Regions from separate parts of the Noviherbaspirillum album genome, predicted to be linked through region 2. Evidence: predicted binding sites of a transcription regulator. Region 2 holds the regulator's gene; the other holds the start of a gene.
The links. Region 2 encodes FNR, which switches genes on or off when oxygen is low (the NO sensors DNR and NnrR bind a similar motif). Its sites were predicted from a motif close to TTGATNNNNATCAA; they were not measured.
Positions count from the first base shown of each region.

Region 1: the regulator FNR is predicted to act here: its motif matches at 2,330-2,343, upstream of RY831_RS13630 (CsgE family curli-type amyloid fiber assembly protein).

Region 1 is NZ_JAWIIV010000010.1:59,956-63,546, forward strand. Features, by position in the region: gene RY831_RS13615 (hypothetical protein) at 1-369, opposite strand, end outside; gene RY831_RS13620 (CsgG/HfaB family protein) at 414-1,340, opposite strand; gene RY831_RS13625 (curli assembly protein CsgF) at 1,337-1,813, opposite strand; gene RY831_RS13630 (CsgE family curli-type amyloid fiber assembly protein) at 1,824-2,261, opposite strand; gene RY831_RS13635 (hypothetical protein) at 2,602-2,958, shown strand; gene miaB (tRNA (N6-isopentenyl adenosine(37)-C2)-methylthiotransferase MiaB) at 2,962-3,591, shown strand, end outside.
Region 2 is NZ_JAWIIV010000006.1:81,894-85,484, forward strand. Features, by position in the region: gene RY831_RS09310 (hypothetical protein) at 67-444, opposite strand; gene fnr (fumarate/nitrate reduction transcriptional regulator Fnr) at 905-1,666, shown strand; gene RY831_RS09320 (hypothetical protein) at 1,694-1,939, opposite strand; gene RY831_RS09325 (FixH family protein) at 2,184-2,720, opposite strand; gene ccoG (cytochrome c oxidase accessory protein CcoG) at 2,767-3,591, opposite strand, start outside.

The DNA of each region.
Region 1 (3,591 bases), on a different contig from region 2:
GGTGACAAGGTTGTTGCGGCCGGCCTGCGTCACTGCGATGCCGTTTCCATCGCCGGCCTGGCGGGATGCGATGCGGTTGTCCCTGCCCTGCTGGCTAACCTCGATGCCGTTGCCTTGACCGGACTGGCTGATCTCGCCGGTGTGCCGGTTGCCCTGCTGGCGCAGGAAGGCTTCATTGAATTCGCCGTTCTGCGTTACCCGGGCGTGATGCCCCTGATGGCCTCCAAGGCCGGCGTCAGCGGGCCCGAGATCCGACTTGGCGGACATGTCGGCAGCCGTGGCCGCCGCCATGGCCCAGCAGGTGAAAGCGACAGGCAGCAGCAACCCGGCCGCACGGCGACGTACGGCGGCGTTCAACAGTAATTTCACGATGGCGTGACCTTTCTTGAATAGGGAGAAAACGGCAGGCCGCCTCAGTACGCCGCTCCATGAGCAGGCGCCTCCTCATGGAGCGGCGCCTTGGCTTCCTGGCTGTCGAGGTAACTGGCGCTCTCCTGGAGATAGGTGCGCAGCACCGGGGATTGCCAGTCGGTTTCGCGCTTGAGCGCCCAGATCTTGTCCTGCAAGCCTTGCACGATGAGGTGGACCACCGCGGCCTCGATGGCTTCCCTGACGCAGAGCTGCGAAGGTTCGTTGCGGGTGTAGCCGCCCTCGAGTTCCAGCAGTTCCTTGAAGTTGACGAAGCGGAATACGCCGGTCGACAGTTCGTAGGAATAGATGGTCTTGGTGGTGGAAACGCTGTTGAGTATCTGGCCGCTGCGGATATCGACGCTGCGCAGGCTGATGGTCACCTGGTCGACCCGGTATTGGGTCTTGGCCCCGATGCCGAGATAGCGGGCGCCGGCGCCGCCGGTGCGGACATTGGTTTCATAAGCGACGATGCCGCCTTCGATGATGACGGTGGCCGGCACCAGCGCCGGCAGGCTGATCGGCTGGTTGCCCTTGTCCTGGGGCGTCTCCAGCGCGCGCACGATCTTGCGCTCGGTCAGCAGATTCTGCAGGTTTTCGCGCTCGACCGGCGTGAACCATCCGGAATCCTTCAATGCCTTGACCAGCATGGTCGCCGCGCCCTGGGTCACGGCGGTCGAGAAGGAACTGTCAGGCGCCGGCTTGTACTGGCCAGTCTGGTCGCGGAAACCATACACTGCGGTCACCACCTTGCCCCTCGGTTCGGGCAGGCGCAGCAGGTCGCGCGTGGCGCCGGTGGCCGGCGTCAGCCTGGCGTTGGCGGCAACATCCGCCGGCAGCTGGGTGCTCGCACATCCGCCCAATGCCAGAAGCGACAAAACCGCAAGGAAAGGGCGAAACGCAAGCCCGCGGGAAATACAGGGAAATCTCATGGCTGGCCCACTTGGAAAGACGTGCTGGCGCCGGTCACCTTGTCGGTGGTGGTCACCTGCAGGAGGCCGCCGCCAAGGTCGGAAATCTGGATGGAGAAATTGCCGGTGCTGACCGTGCCGGGCACCAGCTGGCCATTCGAACCCATGATGCCGGAGGTTGCGGCCGAGGCGAGGCGGCTGAGGACCGAGCGCTCGAGGATGTCGTTGAATTGCTGCAGCGAGGTCTGGGTGCTGCCGGTGCTCGCTTTGGGCGCATCGGGATCGGTGGTCCTGTTCTGGGCCTGCGCGGCATTGAGCAGCACCGAGCCGTTCAATGCGCTGCCGCCAAAAGAGGGATTCACAGGCGTGTAGACAAGTTCGGTTGCCTGGCACGCAGCGGCCGCGCACCATATACCCGCCGCACCCAGCACTCCCTGCAGCAGCGCCGCGGAAAAAGCCTGCCTTGATCTGACCCTGACTCTCATTGCGTTCATCCCATGTTCATCAAAACTCGTCGGCGCCAAGGTCGGCATCCCGAAACAGCAGGCGTTCGGCCTCGGTATCGATGACCGTCTGGTACACCAGCTCGACCGCCTGCTCGCTCAGGTTCCGAAGCCCGGCCCGGGCCGTCGACAGCGGCGCCTGAAACACCCGGCGCTGCGCAAATTCCACCCAGATCTGCCCGCCCCAGCGCGCCGAGGGACGTTCGATCACGGCAATGGCAAAGCGCTCGCTCAACGCGCGTTCGCGCCAATGCGCAACGAAGTACTGAAAGAATTCCTGGCCGGCGACGGTGACGGTCTGATTGACGACGATGCCGCCGTAGCTTTCCGACAGCCTGCGCTCGCCGTCCATCGACGATGAAGCGGGGGCGGCGAACACCGGGAACGCCGTTATCCAGCCGGTAAGGCAGACCATCATCAAGCTCGTGGATATCTTCACCAGATCTTTCGTCAAAAGTAACAAATTGCTACAAATGCAACTTAACGGGACGAATGATGATGGTCGAATTGACAATTGTCAATAACTTAATTGACTTTAATGAAACTTTTTGAGGATTGGTATGTCGCGTTTCGGGTACCAGGTCTGGGCGCCTGCAGCGGAGGCGGTTTCGCCCGGTGGTATAATTCGCACGCTTGTCTGAGCCTCTTCACGGCAACCATCGCGCCACCGCATCACTGCGGCATTGCTGGCCGAATTCCGCTCCGGCGGCGATGCAAGCCAGGGCTATTTCCTTTCTTCCGTGTCTTCCGCACACGTTTTTGACGAAACGGGGTTCGAGATGTGGCTTCGCCCCCTTCTCCTTTTGCTGCTTTCCATCGCCATGCTCCCGGCTGCGCATGCCTTCGAGCGGCCGTTCCCCGCGCAGGCAAAGCGCGGGAAGATGACGCCGGCTTCCTTCCCGGATATCGTGATCGGGGGCAGGCTGCGCCAGCTTTCGCCCGGCGCCCGCATCTGGAATGAAGACAACCTGCTGCAGATGCCGGCATCGCTGCGGGGAAGCGGCCTGGCGGTCAATTACACCGAGGACGCCAACGGCCATATCGACCGCGTCTGGATCCTGACCGCGGACGAAGCCAGCGAGCCCATTACGAAACAAACGCAAACGCAAACGCAAACGAACAGCAAGGCCCCTTAAGTCATGCCGAAAAAAGTATTCATCAAGACCTTCGGCTGCCAGATGAACGAGTACGACTCGGACAAGATGGCAGACGTGCTCAATGCCGCCGACGGCCTCGTCAAGACCGACACGCCGGAAGACGCCGATGTCATCCTGCTCAACACCTGCTCGGTACGCGAGAAGGCGCAGGAAAAGGTGTTCTCGGATCTTGGCCGCCTGCGCGAACTGAAAAAGACCAAGCCCGACCTGGTGATCGGGGTCGGCGGCTGCGTCGCTTCCCAGGAAGGCGAGGCAATCGTCAAGCGCGCGCCCTATGTCGACGTGGTGTTCGGCCCGCAGACCCTGCACCGCCTGCCGGACCTGATCAATCAGCGCCGCAGCAGCGGCCGCTCGCAGGTCGACATCAGCTTCCCCGAGATCGAGAAATTCGACCACCTGCCGCCGGCGAAGGTCGAGGGGGCGACCGCCTTCGTGTCGATCATGGAAGGCTGCAGCAAATACTGCAGCTACTGCGTGGTGCCGTACACGCGCGGCGAAGAAGTGTCGCGCCGCTTCGAAGACGTGCTGGCCGAAGTGGCCGGCCTGGCGGACCAGGGCGTCAAGGAAATCACGCTGCTCGGCCAGAACGTCAATGCCTACCGCGGCGCCATG
Region 2 (3,591 bases):
ATGACTGCCAATGGCCTGCAACCAAGACCCGAAAAACGGCCTGTAACGACAGGCCGGCGAGCGGGCCTACGAAACCATGTTGTAAAGGAAATTGCCCGCCGAGAACAGCTCGTTGGCGGGAATACCTGAAAAATTGCCCTGTTTGAATAGTTTGGAAAAGGCGCTGAACGCCTCGTCCTCCATTCCCATGCCGTTTTTCAGAATATTAAGAAGCGCATCCGTCTTACCCTGTCCCAAGTCCTTCATCAGGTCTTTGAAACCATTGACCAAACCCTTATCCCCGTTTTTCCCGGTGAGGTTGTCCTTGTTGTGATCTTTCTTGAAGAAGTTGGCCGTAAGGTCCGCAATTTCTCCGCCATTCTTTTTCACGAAGGCGCTTGCCTGTGGAGCGGCGGCCAATCCCGCGCGTGTAATCCCTGCGAGTCCGAGCACTGGTAAAGCCATTTCTTTTCTCCTTGATTAATTCGGATTGATCAACGTCTGCTGCTAATAGGTGTTATGCCGAACCACCTTGTCAGTTCGGTTCATCCAGGATTTGGAACCCGATCCGGAGCCAGCATCCCGTCTGCGAATAACAAGGTGTTCATGCGCGCCACACTAGTAAGTGTTTTGCCGATCGTTCCAGTTCGGATTTATTTTACGGAGCAGCGAAAGAAGCATCCGGGCTCGCACAGATCATTCCCGCAACCGGGAATACATGAGGAGTTGGCCAGGCGACTGCCGGAAGCGCCAAGGATAGGCAAACGCCGGCAAACGCTGGCAAACCCTCCTGCGGCGCGAGGAATGCTTTAATATTTTTCAGTTGACGCGAGCGTTGGCACACCCCTTGCTACATGACTGCAAAACCGACCGGCAGCCGCGATGAAAATCCGATGCCGCTGCCAGACTCCAAGGAAACGCCGTCATGACACAAGCACAAGCCCTCGTCCGCCAGCCCGCCACATCCCGTTCGCGTGAAATCAGCGCACGCTGCTCCGCTTGCAGCATGCATCAGATCTGCCTGCCGATGGGCCTCGAGGAAAAGGATATGGACCGTCTCGACCAGATCATAGGCCGCCGCCGCAAGATCGCCCGTGACAGCCACCTGTACCGCGTCGGCGATCCGTTCACCAATCTGTATGCGATCCGTCTCGGTCACTTCAAGACGCACCAGGTCAACCCAAGCGGCGACCAGCAGGTGACCGGCTTCCAGATGGCTGGCGAACTGCTCGGCATGGATGCGATCAGCACGGAACGTCATCACTGCGACGCGATCGCGCTGGAAGACAGCGAGGTTTGCGAAATCCCGTTTTCGCGGCTGGAAGGCCTGTTCGGGGAAATGCCGCAGCTGCTGCACCACTTCCACCGGATGATGAGCCAGGAAATCACGCGCGAGCAAAGTGTCATGCTCCTGCTTGGCAACATGCGCGCCGAACAGCGCTTCGCCGCTTTCCTGACCAACCTGTCGTCTCGCTATTCGATCCGGGGCTACTCCTCGACCAGCTTCCAGCTGCGCATGACGCGTGAGGAAATTGGCAACTACCTGGGGCTGACGATTGAAAGCATCAGCCGCCTGCTCTCGAAATTCAAGAAGCGCGGCTGGATCAAGGTCAGCAACCGCGACCTCGAATTGCTCGAACCGGTAACGCTCAAGGCGGTCGCCGCAGGCACCCAGACCTGCGCCTGAAACGCGCCGCCGGCTCCTTCCGGACGGTTACAGCGGAACGCGCCGCCCTTTATCGTCGGGCACGTTGAGCAGATAGCAAGTCAGCATGCTTGCCAGGCTGCAGAATCCCCAGAAACAGAAGAATCCCAGGCTGTAGACGCCGAGCGGATTCAATTCGACATGCGCGCCGCCGATCGCGATGTCGCGGGGGTCGAATAGTGAAAAGAAAAAACCTTCGGCCACAATAGCGACCAGAAACGACGGCCACAGGACTGCCATGATCAGTCTTGCCATTGTCACCTCCTCATCTTGCCTGTCCATGAACGACGGACAGGCATTGTTTTCCATTAAAGCGGATTCGCTCTGGCAGCCTTGCGTGATACGTGAATTCCCGAATACGGGAATTCACGTGAAAACCGCTCGCAAAATCGGGAATGGCCCCATGCCTGCCTTCCAGCACTCCTTGCCCCTCCCGGCACCGCCAGCTATGCCAGCTATGCGAGGTGGCGCCAGATTTCGCCCCGCTACTTCCGAATGATCAATCCGTCCGGTCGGCGCTCAGCTCGACCGAGCGCTGCACCGGCCAGTCCCAGACGTCGTGCAGTCGCCAGTTGCGGCCCGCACCTTCCATCGATACCTGCCAGCGTGCGCGGTCAAGCATCGGCAGCGCAACGGCGAAGCTGCCTTCCGCATCCGGCTGCACCTGCAGCACAACGTCTTTCTGGGGCTGGGTCGAATGCACCAGCTTGATGGTCAGCGAGCTTCCGACGGGCTGGCCGAGGCTGCGCACGTTTCCGAGCAGCCGGCCCGAGGAAGCGTCATAGCGGATCGAGGCCCGCAGCTTCATGCTGGCGGCGACCCGGTCCCGGCTCAAGTCCTGGTTGATGGCCTTGCCTTGCTTGTAATAGTCGTCCACCACCAGCGCATCCTGCCGGGTGAATGCAATCCAGGTGGTATGGATGCCGGCGATCACCACGATGATCGGGCCGAGCATCAGCAGCCACGGCCAGCGATGGGCGTACCAAGGTGCCGAGGACACCTTGGATGCGGCGCGGCGAGAATTTGTCGATTGCATGATGCACTCCTTCATTGATTCGTTGATTGCGTTGGCCGGTTCGTATTTAACGGGGCACGATGAAAACCGCTTGTTCCTCGACCCGCAGCCGTTCATCGTCTTCCGCCTTCAGTTCGAACCAGATCTTGTTCGATCCCTTTTCACCCTTGCCGTGGGCGATGCGCACCCGGACCGGCACGGCGCGGGAAGCGGTAGGCTCGAGCAAGACTTCGTCTTCCGTCGCCAGCGCGATGCTGTCGATGCCCTTGACCGAAATCCGGTAACGGTGCGGCCGTTCGTCGGTATTCATGATCTGCAGGCGGTAGACGTTTTCGATCATGCCGTCCTCCACTTCGCGGCCCATCGAGCCGCGGTCGCGAATCACGTCCAGCTTGACCAGGTCGCGCCCGATCAGCGATGCGAACGACATCCCGACGATCAGCATCAGGATCGCACTGTAGATCAGCACGCGCGGGCGCAGGACTCGCTTGCGGATGTCCGCGCTGCCCAGGCCCTTCTCCATCGCGTTCTCGGTCGCATAGCGGATCAGTCCGCGCGGCGCGCCGGTTTTGTCCATCACCATGTTGCAGGCGTCGACGCAGGCGGCGCAGCCGATGCAATCCGACTGCAGGCCATTGCGGATATCGATGCCGGTCGGACAAACCTGCACGCACATCGAGCAGTCGATGCAGTCGCCGAGCGCCGCCTTGTTCACATGCCGCCCGCGCGCGCCGCGCGGTTCGCCGCGCTTCTGGTCATAGGTGACGATCAGCGTGTCGCGATCGAACATCGAGCTCTGGAAGCGAGCATACGGGCACATGTACTTGCAGACCTGTTCGCGCATCCAGCCGGCGTTGCCATAGGTGGCGAAACCGTAGAACAGGATCCAGAA